DNA from 2 places in the Bacillus sp. FSL K6-3431 genome. Region 2 is predicted to be linked to the other one. Evidence: a T-box and tRNA genes for the amino acid it is inferred to sense, from the RefSeq annotation. Region 2 holds a T-box; the other holds one or more tRNA genes.
What was found. A T-box is a leader RNA that pairs with one kind of tRNA and senses whether it is charged. The one in region 2 lies ahead of thrS (threonine--tRNA ligase), so its partner is inferred to be a tRNA-Thr.
Positions count from the first base shown of each region.

Region 1: it encodes a tRNA-Thr, which carries the amino acid that the T-box ahead of thrS (threonine--tRNA ligase) is inferred to sense. The anticodon was not compared.

Region 1 is NZ_JBBOCT010000001.1:1,867,194-1,871,590, reverse strand. Features, by position in the region: rRNA gene MHB53_RS09660 (23S ribosomal RNA) at 1-1,713, shown strand, start outside; rRNA gene rrf (5S ribosomal RNA) at 1,949-2,064, shown strand; tRNA gene MHB53_RS09650 (tRNA-Val) at 2,176-2,251, shown strand; tRNA gene MHB53_RS09645 (tRNA-Thr) at 2,261-2,336, shown strand; tRNA gene MHB53_RS09640 (tRNA-Lys) at 2,371-2,446, shown strand; tRNA gene MHB53_RS09635 (tRNA-Leu) at 2,454-2,535, shown strand; tRNA gene MHB53_RS09630 (tRNA-Gly) at 2,607-2,681, shown strand; tRNA gene MHB53_RS09625 (tRNA-Leu) at 2,688-2,776, shown strand; tRNA gene MHB53_RS09620 (tRNA-Arg) at 2,784-2,860, shown strand; tRNA gene MHB53_RS09615 (tRNA-Pro) at 2,891-2,967, shown strand; tRNA gene MHB53_RS09610 (tRNA-Ala) at 2,985-3,060, shown strand; tRNA gene MHB53_RS09605 (tRNA-Met) at 3,089-3,165, shown strand; tRNA gene MHB53_RS09600 (tRNA-Ile) at 3,172-3,248, shown strand; tRNA gene MHB53_RS09595 (tRNA-Ser) at 3,271-3,363, shown strand; tRNA gene MHB53_RS09590 (tRNA-Met) at 3,384-3,457, shown strand; tRNA gene MHB53_RS09585 (tRNA-Asp) at 3,493-3,568, shown strand; tRNA gene MHB53_RS09580 (tRNA-Phe) at 3,587-3,662, shown strand; tRNA gene MHB53_RS09575 (tRNA-His) at 3,695-3,766, shown strand; tRNA gene MHB53_RS09570 (tRNA-Gly) at 3,781-3,854, shown strand; tRNA gene MHB53_RS09565 (tRNA-Ile) at 3,865-3,941, shown strand; tRNA gene MHB53_RS09560 (tRNA-Asn) at 3,943-4,014, shown strand; tRNA gene MHB53_RS09555 (tRNA-Ser) at 4,025-4,115, shown strand; tRNA gene MHB53_RS09550 (tRNA-Glu) at 4,139-4,210, shown strand.
Region 2 is NZ_JBBOCT010000001.1:5,072,167-5,076,563, reverse strand. Features, by position in the region: gene MHB53_RS24180 (YusW family protein) at 1-464, shown strand, start outside; gene thrS (threonine--tRNA ligase) at 509-2,440, opposite strand; T-box leader at 2,539-2,767, opposite strand; gene MHB53_RS24170 (putative sporulation protein YtxC) at 2,813-3,649, opposite strand; gene dnaI (primosomal protein DnaI) at 3,776-4,397, opposite strand, start outside.

The DNA.
Region 1 (4,397 bases), 3.2 Mb from region 2:
TGGTGTCAATGGTAGGAGAGCGTTCTAAGGGCTGTGAAGCTAGACCGGAAGGACTAGTGGAGCGCTTAGAAGTGAGAATGCCGGTATGAGTAGCGAAAGAAGGGTGAGAATCCCTTCCACCGAATGCCCAAGGTTTCCTGAGGAAGGCTCGTCCGCTCAGGGTTAGTCGGGGCCTAAGCCGAGGCCGAAAGGCGTAGGCGATGGATAACAGGTTGATATTCCTGTACCACCTTATTTCCGTTTGAGTAATGGGGGGACGCAGGAGGATAAGGTAAGCGCGCTGCTGGATATGCGCGTCCAAGCAGGTAGGCTGGAGTGGAGGTAAATCCTTCACTCTAAGGCTGAGCTGTGATGGCGAGGGAAATTTAGTACCGAAGTTCCTGATTCCACACTGCCAAGAAAAGCCTCTAGCGAGGAAATAGGTGCCCGTACCGCAAACCGACACAGGTAGGCGAGGAGAGAATCCTAAGGTGATCGAGAGAACTCTCGTTAAGGAACTCGGCAAAATCACCCCGTAACTTCGGGAGAAGGGGTGCTCATTTGGGTGAATAGCCCAGATGAGCCGCAGTGAATAGGCCCAGGCGACTGTTTAGCAAAAACACAGGTCTCTGCGAAGCCGCAAGGCGAAGTATAGGGGCTGACGCCTGCCCGGTGCTGGAAGGTTAAGAGGAGCGCTTAGACTTCGGTCGAAGGTGCGAATTGAAGCCCCAGTAAACGGCGGCCGTAACTATAACGGTCCTAAGGTAGCGAAATTCCTTGTCGGGTAAGTTCCGACCCGCACGAAAGGCGCAACGATCTGGGCACTGTCTCAACGAGAGACTCGGTGAAATTATAGTACCTGTGAAGATGCAGGTTACCCGCGACAGGACGGAAAGACCCCGTGGAGCTTTACTGCAGCCTGATATTGAATGTTGGTGCAGCTTGTACAGGATAGGTAGGAGCCGTAGAAACCGGAGCGCTAGCTTCGGTGGAGGCACTGGTGGGATACTACCCTTGCTGTACTGACATTCTAACCCGCAGCCGTGATCCGGCTGGGAGACAGTGTCTGGCAGGCAGTTTGACTGGGGCGGTCGCCTCCTAAAGAGTAACGGAGGCGCCCAAAGGTTCCCTCAGAATGGTTGGAAATCATTCGCAGAGTGTAAAGGCACAAGGGAGCTTGACTGCGAGACCTACAAGTCGAGCAGGGACGAAAGTCGGGCTTAGTGATCCGGTGGTTCCGCATGGAAGGGCCATCGCTCAACGGATAAAAGCTACCCCGGGGATAACAGGCTTATCTCCCCCAAGAGTTCACATCGACGGGGAGGTTTGGCACCTCGATGTCGGCTCATCGCATCCTGGGGCTGTAGTCGGTCCCAAGGGTTGGGCTGTTCGCCCATTAAAGCGGTACGCGAGCTGGGTTCAGAACGTCGTGAGACAGTTCGGTCCCTATCCGTCGTGGGCGCAGGAAATTTGAGAGGAGCTGTCCTTAGTACGAGAGGACCGGGATGGACGCACCGCTGGTGTACCAGTTGTTCCGCCAGGAGCATCGCTGGGTAGCTATGTGCGGCAGGGATAAGTGCTGAAAGCATCTAAGCATGAAGCCCCCCTCAAGATGAGATTTCCCATAGCGCAAGCTAGTAAGATCCCTGAAAGATGATCAGGTTGATAGGTCCGGCGTGGAAGTGTGGTGACACATGGAGCTGACGGATACTAATCGATCGAGGACTTAATCTAAAGTAAAAAGCGGAAGCGCCCGGGTAGCCCCGACAAGCGCAAGACAGATTGTGAGGAGGCAGATTTTCAGCCACCACAGCAAGATGGCTTGCGACCTCGAGGGGCTGGGCGCTGGAGCTAGATTCAAAAGATGTTTCACACGTTTACCTTCTCATTTATCTGGTTTTGAGAGAATGAAAATTTCTCTTGAAAAATACATAAAAAGCGTTATAATAGTAAATGTTGAGTAATTTTGTCTGGTGGCGATAGCGAAGAGGTCACACCCGTTCCCATCTCGAACACGGTAGTTAAGCTCTTCAGCGCCGATGGTAGTTGGGGGTTTCCCCCTGCAAGAGCAGGACGTTGCCAGGCAATAAAACTTAATGTTGAGTGTGAGAAAGAGTTTTATTGAGTGTACAATAGTACTTAACAAATGGATACTAAAACCACTCTAAAAAAAGAGTGGGACAATCCGTTCAAAATGGAGGATTAGCTCAGCTGGGAGAGCATCTGCCTTACAAGCAGAGGGTCGGCGGTTCGAACCCGTCATCCTCCACCATTATTTAATGCCGGCCTAGCTCAATTGGTAGAGCAACTGACTTGTAATCAGTAGGTTGGGGGTTCAAGTCCTCTGGCCGGCACCAGTAGTTACTTTTTTGAAAAATGCACATTATGTACGAGCCATTAGCTCAGTTGGTAGAGCATCTGACTTTTAATCAGAGGGTCGCAGGTTCGAATCCTGCATGGCTCACCATTTTTATGCGGGTGTGGTGGAACTGGCAGACACGCTAGACTTAGGATCTAGTGCCGCAAGGCGTGGGGGTTCGACTCCCTTCACCCGCACTTTAATTAATATCTGCTAAAAACAATTACGTCCTATAAACAATACAGAATCTAAAATGCCAATTTCAAACGCGGAAGTAGTTCAGTGGTAGAACATCACCTTGCCAAGGTGGGGGTCGCGGGTTCGAATCCCGTCTTCCGCTCCAAGTAGTGCCGGGGTGGCGGAACTGGCAGACGCACAGGACTTAAAATCCTGCGGTAGGTGACTACCGTACCGGTTCGATTCCGGTTCTCGGCACCATTGATATGCGCCCGTAGCTCAATTGGATAGAGCGTCTGACTACGGATCAGAAGGTTGTGGATTCGACTTCTGCCGGGCGCGCCATTATTTACATAATGTATCAAAGGAATTATGCGGGAAGTAGCTCAGCTTGGTAGAGCACTTGGTTTGGGACCAAGGGGTCGCAGGTTCGAATCCTGTCTTCCCGACCATTTTAAATAAGCTCAATGGGGCCTTAGCTCAGCTGGGAGAGCGCCTGCCTTGCACGCAGGAGGTCAACGGTTCGATCCCGTTAGGCTCCACCATTTTTCACAAGTAAAACTATCCTATATTGGCGGTGTAGCTCAGCTGGCTAGAGCGTACGGTTCATACCCGTGAGGTCGTGGGTTCGACTCCCTCCGCCGCTACCATATAGAGGACCTTTAGCTCAGCTGGTTAGAGCAGACGGCTCATAACCGTCCGGTCGTAGGTTCGAGTCCTACAAGGTCCACCATTACTTTTTTATAATGTACTACGGAGGAATACCCAAGTCTGGCTGAAGGGATCGGTCTTGAAAACCGACAGGGGAGTCAAATCTCGCGGGGGTTCGAATCCCTCTTCCTCCTCCATAATTAAATGTATTTATCGTCGCGGGGTGGAGCAGTTCGGTAGCTCGTCGGGCTCATAACCCGAAGGTCGCAGGTTCAAATCCTGCCCCCGCAATCATAAATAATTCAAGGTTGAACTTTGAATTATCTGGTCCCGTGGTGTAGCGGTTAACATGCCTGCCTGTCACGCAGGAGATCGCGGGTTCGATTCCCGTCGGGACCGCCATTTAAATCAAATATATATGGCTCAGTAGCTCAGTCGGTAGAGCAAAGGACTGAAAATCCTTGTGTCGGCGGTTCGATTCCGTCCTGAGCCACCATTTTTATTCAAACAATGTAGTAGAAATACATGGCGGCTATGGCGAAATGGTTAACGCATCGGATTGTGGCTCCGACATCGTGGGTTCGATCCCCACTAGTCGCCCCTTATATTTTTGTGCGGGTGTAGTTTAGTGGTAAAACCTCAGCCTTCCAAGCTGATGATGAGGGTTCGATTCCCTTCACCCGCTCCAACTTTTTTATGGGCCTGTAGCTCAGCTGGTTAGAGCACACGCCTGATAAGCGTGAGGTCGGTGGTTCGAGTCCACTCAGGCCCACCATTCCGCAGTAGCTCAGTGGTAGAGCTATCGGCTGTTAACCGATCGGTCGTAGGTTCGAATCCTACCTGCGGAGTTTATAATTTGGGGAAGTACTCAAGAGGCTGAAGAGGTGCCCCTGCTAAGGGCATAGGTCGCGTGAGCGGCGCGAGGGTTCAAATCCCTCCTTCTCCGCCATATTATAATATTTACTAGTACATGGCCCCTTGGTCAAGCGGTTAAGACACCGCCCTTTCACGGCGGTATCACGGGTTCGAATCCCGTAGGGGTCATAATAAGCATGTAAAAAGACTATCTACGAATGATAGTCTTTTTACATGCTTATTTTATATAGCTCTAACTTTTTAAAAGTTTCACTTGTCTAAAACCCTACTCTAGCGCATAGTGTACCTCTATCAAAAAGCAGAAGCAAAAGCAAAAGAAAATGAATGTGTTTCAATTCTACTTTGTCCCAGTATT
Region 2 (4,397 bases):
ATGATCCATCCATCGATGATCATCCGAAAGAACGGATGGTGGTTCCTAAAGAGGTGAGGACGCCTGATACCAACCAAAAGGATAACAGTGGCGTAAATTCCGATGGAAATGTAGATGATACAAACGCGATAGAACAAATGGAAGAACTACCTTATACCGAATTTGATTTAGAAGTTAAATATGGTCCAAATAAAAAATACTCTGTTGAGTATGAACAAAAAAGTGGCAATGGGAAGTATGAAGCAATAGTAGATGATGAAATAAATGATAGAATATTACAGGGCATGGAAGCTTTTCAAACCGTATACGTTTTATTGAAAGATATTGAACTGACTGGATTATCACAAGAAGAGGTAATTCAAAAAGTCCTAGCTATTTTTCAATTAGATAAAGATTATACAGAATTTGATTTGGATTATATGTTGAAAGACGGAACTAAAGTAGATTTGGAAGATAAAAAATAAAACGCCAAACGGGGCTAACTGAAGCCCCTTTGGTGTTTTATTCATTAATCTCTATTATTCACTTCTGCTTTAAGTAATTCTGTAAACTCTTTAAAGGAAATAGTTTCTGACTTCTTCTCTCCATATTTCCTTACATTAACAGCTTCTTCTGTAATTTCATTGTCACCGACAACAAGCATATATGGCACTTTTTGCATTTGCGCTTCACGAATCTTATAACCAATTTTTTCTTCACGTTGATCAAGTTCAACGCGGAAACCGAGTGATTTTAACTTATCCTGAACTTTCTTAGCATAGTCAAAATGCACATCTGGAGAAACTGGGATAACTTGAACTTGAACAGGTGCAAGCCAAGTCGGAAATGCGCCTTTATATTCTTCAATCAAGAAGGCTACAAACCGTTCCATCGTTGACACAACACCACGGTGGATAACGACTGGACGATGCTGTTTGCCATCTTCACCAACATATGTCAAATCTAATTTTTCAGGTAAAAGAAAATCCAGTTGGACAGTAGAAAGTGTTTCTTCTTTTCCTAATGCAGTTTTGACTTGAACGTCTAATTTGGGTCCGTAGAATGCCGCTTCCCCTTCAGCTTCCACATACTCATCGCCAAAAGTATCCATTGCTTCTTTAATCATCGCCTGTGCTTTATCCCACATTTCATCATCATCAAAATATTTCTCTTTATCCTCAGGATCACGATAAGAAAGCCTAAAAGAGTAATCTTCGATGTTGAAATCTTTATACACTTCCTTAACAAGTTCCACAACACGGATAAATTCGTCTTTGATTTGATCTGGTCGAACAAATATATGCGCATCATTCAATGTCATTCCTCTAACACGCTGTAGGCCCGAAAGAGCGCCAGACATTTCATATCGATGCTGTGTGCCAAGTTCTGCAATTCGAATCGGCAATTCACGATAACTATGGATATCATTTTTATATACCATCATATGATGAGGGCAATTCATTGGGCGCAAAACAAGTTGTTCATTGTCCATATCCATGACAGGGAACATATCATCTTTATAGTGATCCCAATGACCACTTGCCTTATACAGGTCAACACTTCCCATAACCGGTGTATACACATGGTCATATCCTAGTTCAACTTCTTTATCAACGATGTAACGTTCGATGATTCTACGAATTGTCGCACCTTTTGGTAACCAAAGTGGCAACCCTTGCCCTACTTTTTGTGAGTTTGTAAATAAGCTTAGCTCTTTACCAAGTTTGCGGTGATCACGCTCTTTCGCTTCTTCTAGCATTTTCAAATGATTTGCAAGGTCTTCCTTTTTGAAAAAAGCTGTTCCATATACGCGTTGAAGCATTTTATTTTTGCTGTCACCACGCCAATATGCGCCTGCAATATTAAGCAATTTAAATTCTCTAATTTTCCCTGTAGATGGGACATGAACGCCACGGCACAGATCTGAAAACTCACCCTGTGTATAAATCGTTACTTTTTCATTTTCAGGAATGGCGTCAATTAGTTCTTGCTTATATTTATCTGCAGCAAACAGATCTTTCGCTTCATCGCGTGACACTTCTTTACGAACGATTTCCATATTTTCATTAATGATCTTCTTCATTTCCTTTTCAATAACAGGTAAATCTTCTGGTGTAATTGCATGTTCAAGATCCATATCATAATAAAATCCGCCTTCAATAACTGGACCAACACCAAATTGAACATCTGGATACAATCTTTTCATTGCTTGTGCCATTAAGTGAGCAGAACTGTGTCGCATTACCTCAAGTGCTTCATCGCTATCTGCTGTAATAATCTCAATCGCTCCATCTTGTTGTATCGGTGTTTTCAAGTCAATAAGTGCACCACTTAGTTTTCCAGCAAGTGCTTTCTTTCTTAAGCCTGGACTGATGGATGCTGCAATTTCTTCTGTTGTTGTCCCTTTTGGAAACTCCTTTATAGACCCATCTGGGAAAGTAATTTGAATTTGATTTGACATCATTTTTCCACTCCTTTTTTTATTGCCTAACTTCGGCGTATATGATGTACTAGTGGCTTACACCTTTCTAAATAAAAATACAAAAAACCCGTCTCCTGGAAAGGGACGAGTTTATATACACGTGGTTCCACCCTAGTTTTCAACATACGAAAAAAGCATATTGACTTGGATTCATTGTAACGGATTTGGCCCGCCAATCATTACTCACTGGTTCATGATTGGAGTTCAAAGGGGGTAAGTATCTAGTCCGTGTTGGGAAGCTCGCAGCTCCATCTTCCCTCTCTGTGAACCGTAACAAAATACTCATGTCCTTATCGCAACTGTTTGCTTGATTGATTATGTAGGTTATTATATCTAGTTGCGAAAAAAAAATCAAGGTTTATGGACATAAGCTTTTTTTAATATGTGAAAATGAGTTGGAGGCAAAATAAAGATTCGTTCTTCAAATATATTACGTAACGTTCTAACAAGTGCTTGCTCTTCATTAAGAGTGTAAAGATAAATTTTCTTAGGGGCCATTGATAAAAGCGGTGCTATGACTCCTGAATCTACATAAATTGGGTGATTGGCGAGCAGGCGTTGATCAATCATTGCCTTCATATCTTGATGAGATATTTCTTGGATATTTTCATCAAAAAATAAATTTGAATCATCCATGAGCAGATGAATCGTATTTTTTCTTGAGCCACGATTTTTCAAGTAGTCTCTTAGCATGCTGACAAACATCTGGTATTCTTGTTCCATTTTATATTCATCGATGGCGACCTCAAGATACTTACCTACTTGCTTGTAATAAGGCTTAAGCCTAAACCTTGAAAAAGAATCAAATAAAATCGGCCCTCCATAACTTAGCAAATCATCAATTGCCGAATGAAGCAACTGATCTTCATTCACATTTCCAACTAAATCGGATAAATCTTTGCGCTTTCCACTAAACATTTGTGCAGTAATTCCAATGATATGACTACGCTCATCTTCATTTTCATAATGATATGTTTGCAGTAACGTATCATTTAACCAGTCATTTCTTTTTGCTTCTTTTATAAAATGAAGCAATGCCTCCGCATACAAACCCCTTTTTTCCATTTCATTACTAAATGTATAAATAAACTGGCTCTGGCTTTCTTTTAATTTTTCCTTTACGCCATGTGCAGATAAATATATTTTTAGACGGATTGCATCCTTTATAGAAGTAAATATCAACTCCAAGCCCGTCCCCCCTTTTACTACTTTGTTACATGTATATGAGAGGTAGGACGGACTAGACCTATGAATTTAAGGTAAGTCCCCGACTACAGATATTTCAAATAAAAAACACCTGCAATTTGCAGGTGCTCATTGATGTCTTCGATTTGGCCCATCTAATTTAATAGGGGTTGATAAATATTTTATACGCTCCATAATTCTTGCTGCTTTCATTTTCTCTTCTTCTCCACGTTGCGTATATGTTAAATGATGCTCAAGTCCGTTGAAATCAAAATTAGAAGTAAAAAAGGTTGGTAGCTGCTCATGCATTCTGAATTGTAGAATGGAACCTAAAACTTCATCTCTTGTCCAGCTTGACATTGCTTCTGCTCCAATATCATCAAGCATAAGAATTTTGGCATTTTTCACTGCTTCAAGTTTGGAATTTAATGTTTGATCCCCAAGAGATTGTTTCATTTCCCGCAAAAATTCTGGGACATATACGATCAAAGAAGATATTTCCTTTTCAGCTAGCTGATTCGCAATTGCCCCGAGCAGATAAGATTTCCCGATACCGAAGCTTCCATATAAATACAATCCCTTCATCGCGCTTCCAGGATCATATTTAGATGCAAATTGTTCTGCATACTCAAATGCATGTATTCTTCCAGGACTATCCAATGAGAAATCCGCAAATGAAGCAGCCAGAATTTCTTTTGGCACATAAATACTTTTAATCAGTTTTTCCGCTTTTTTACGTTCATCATGAACG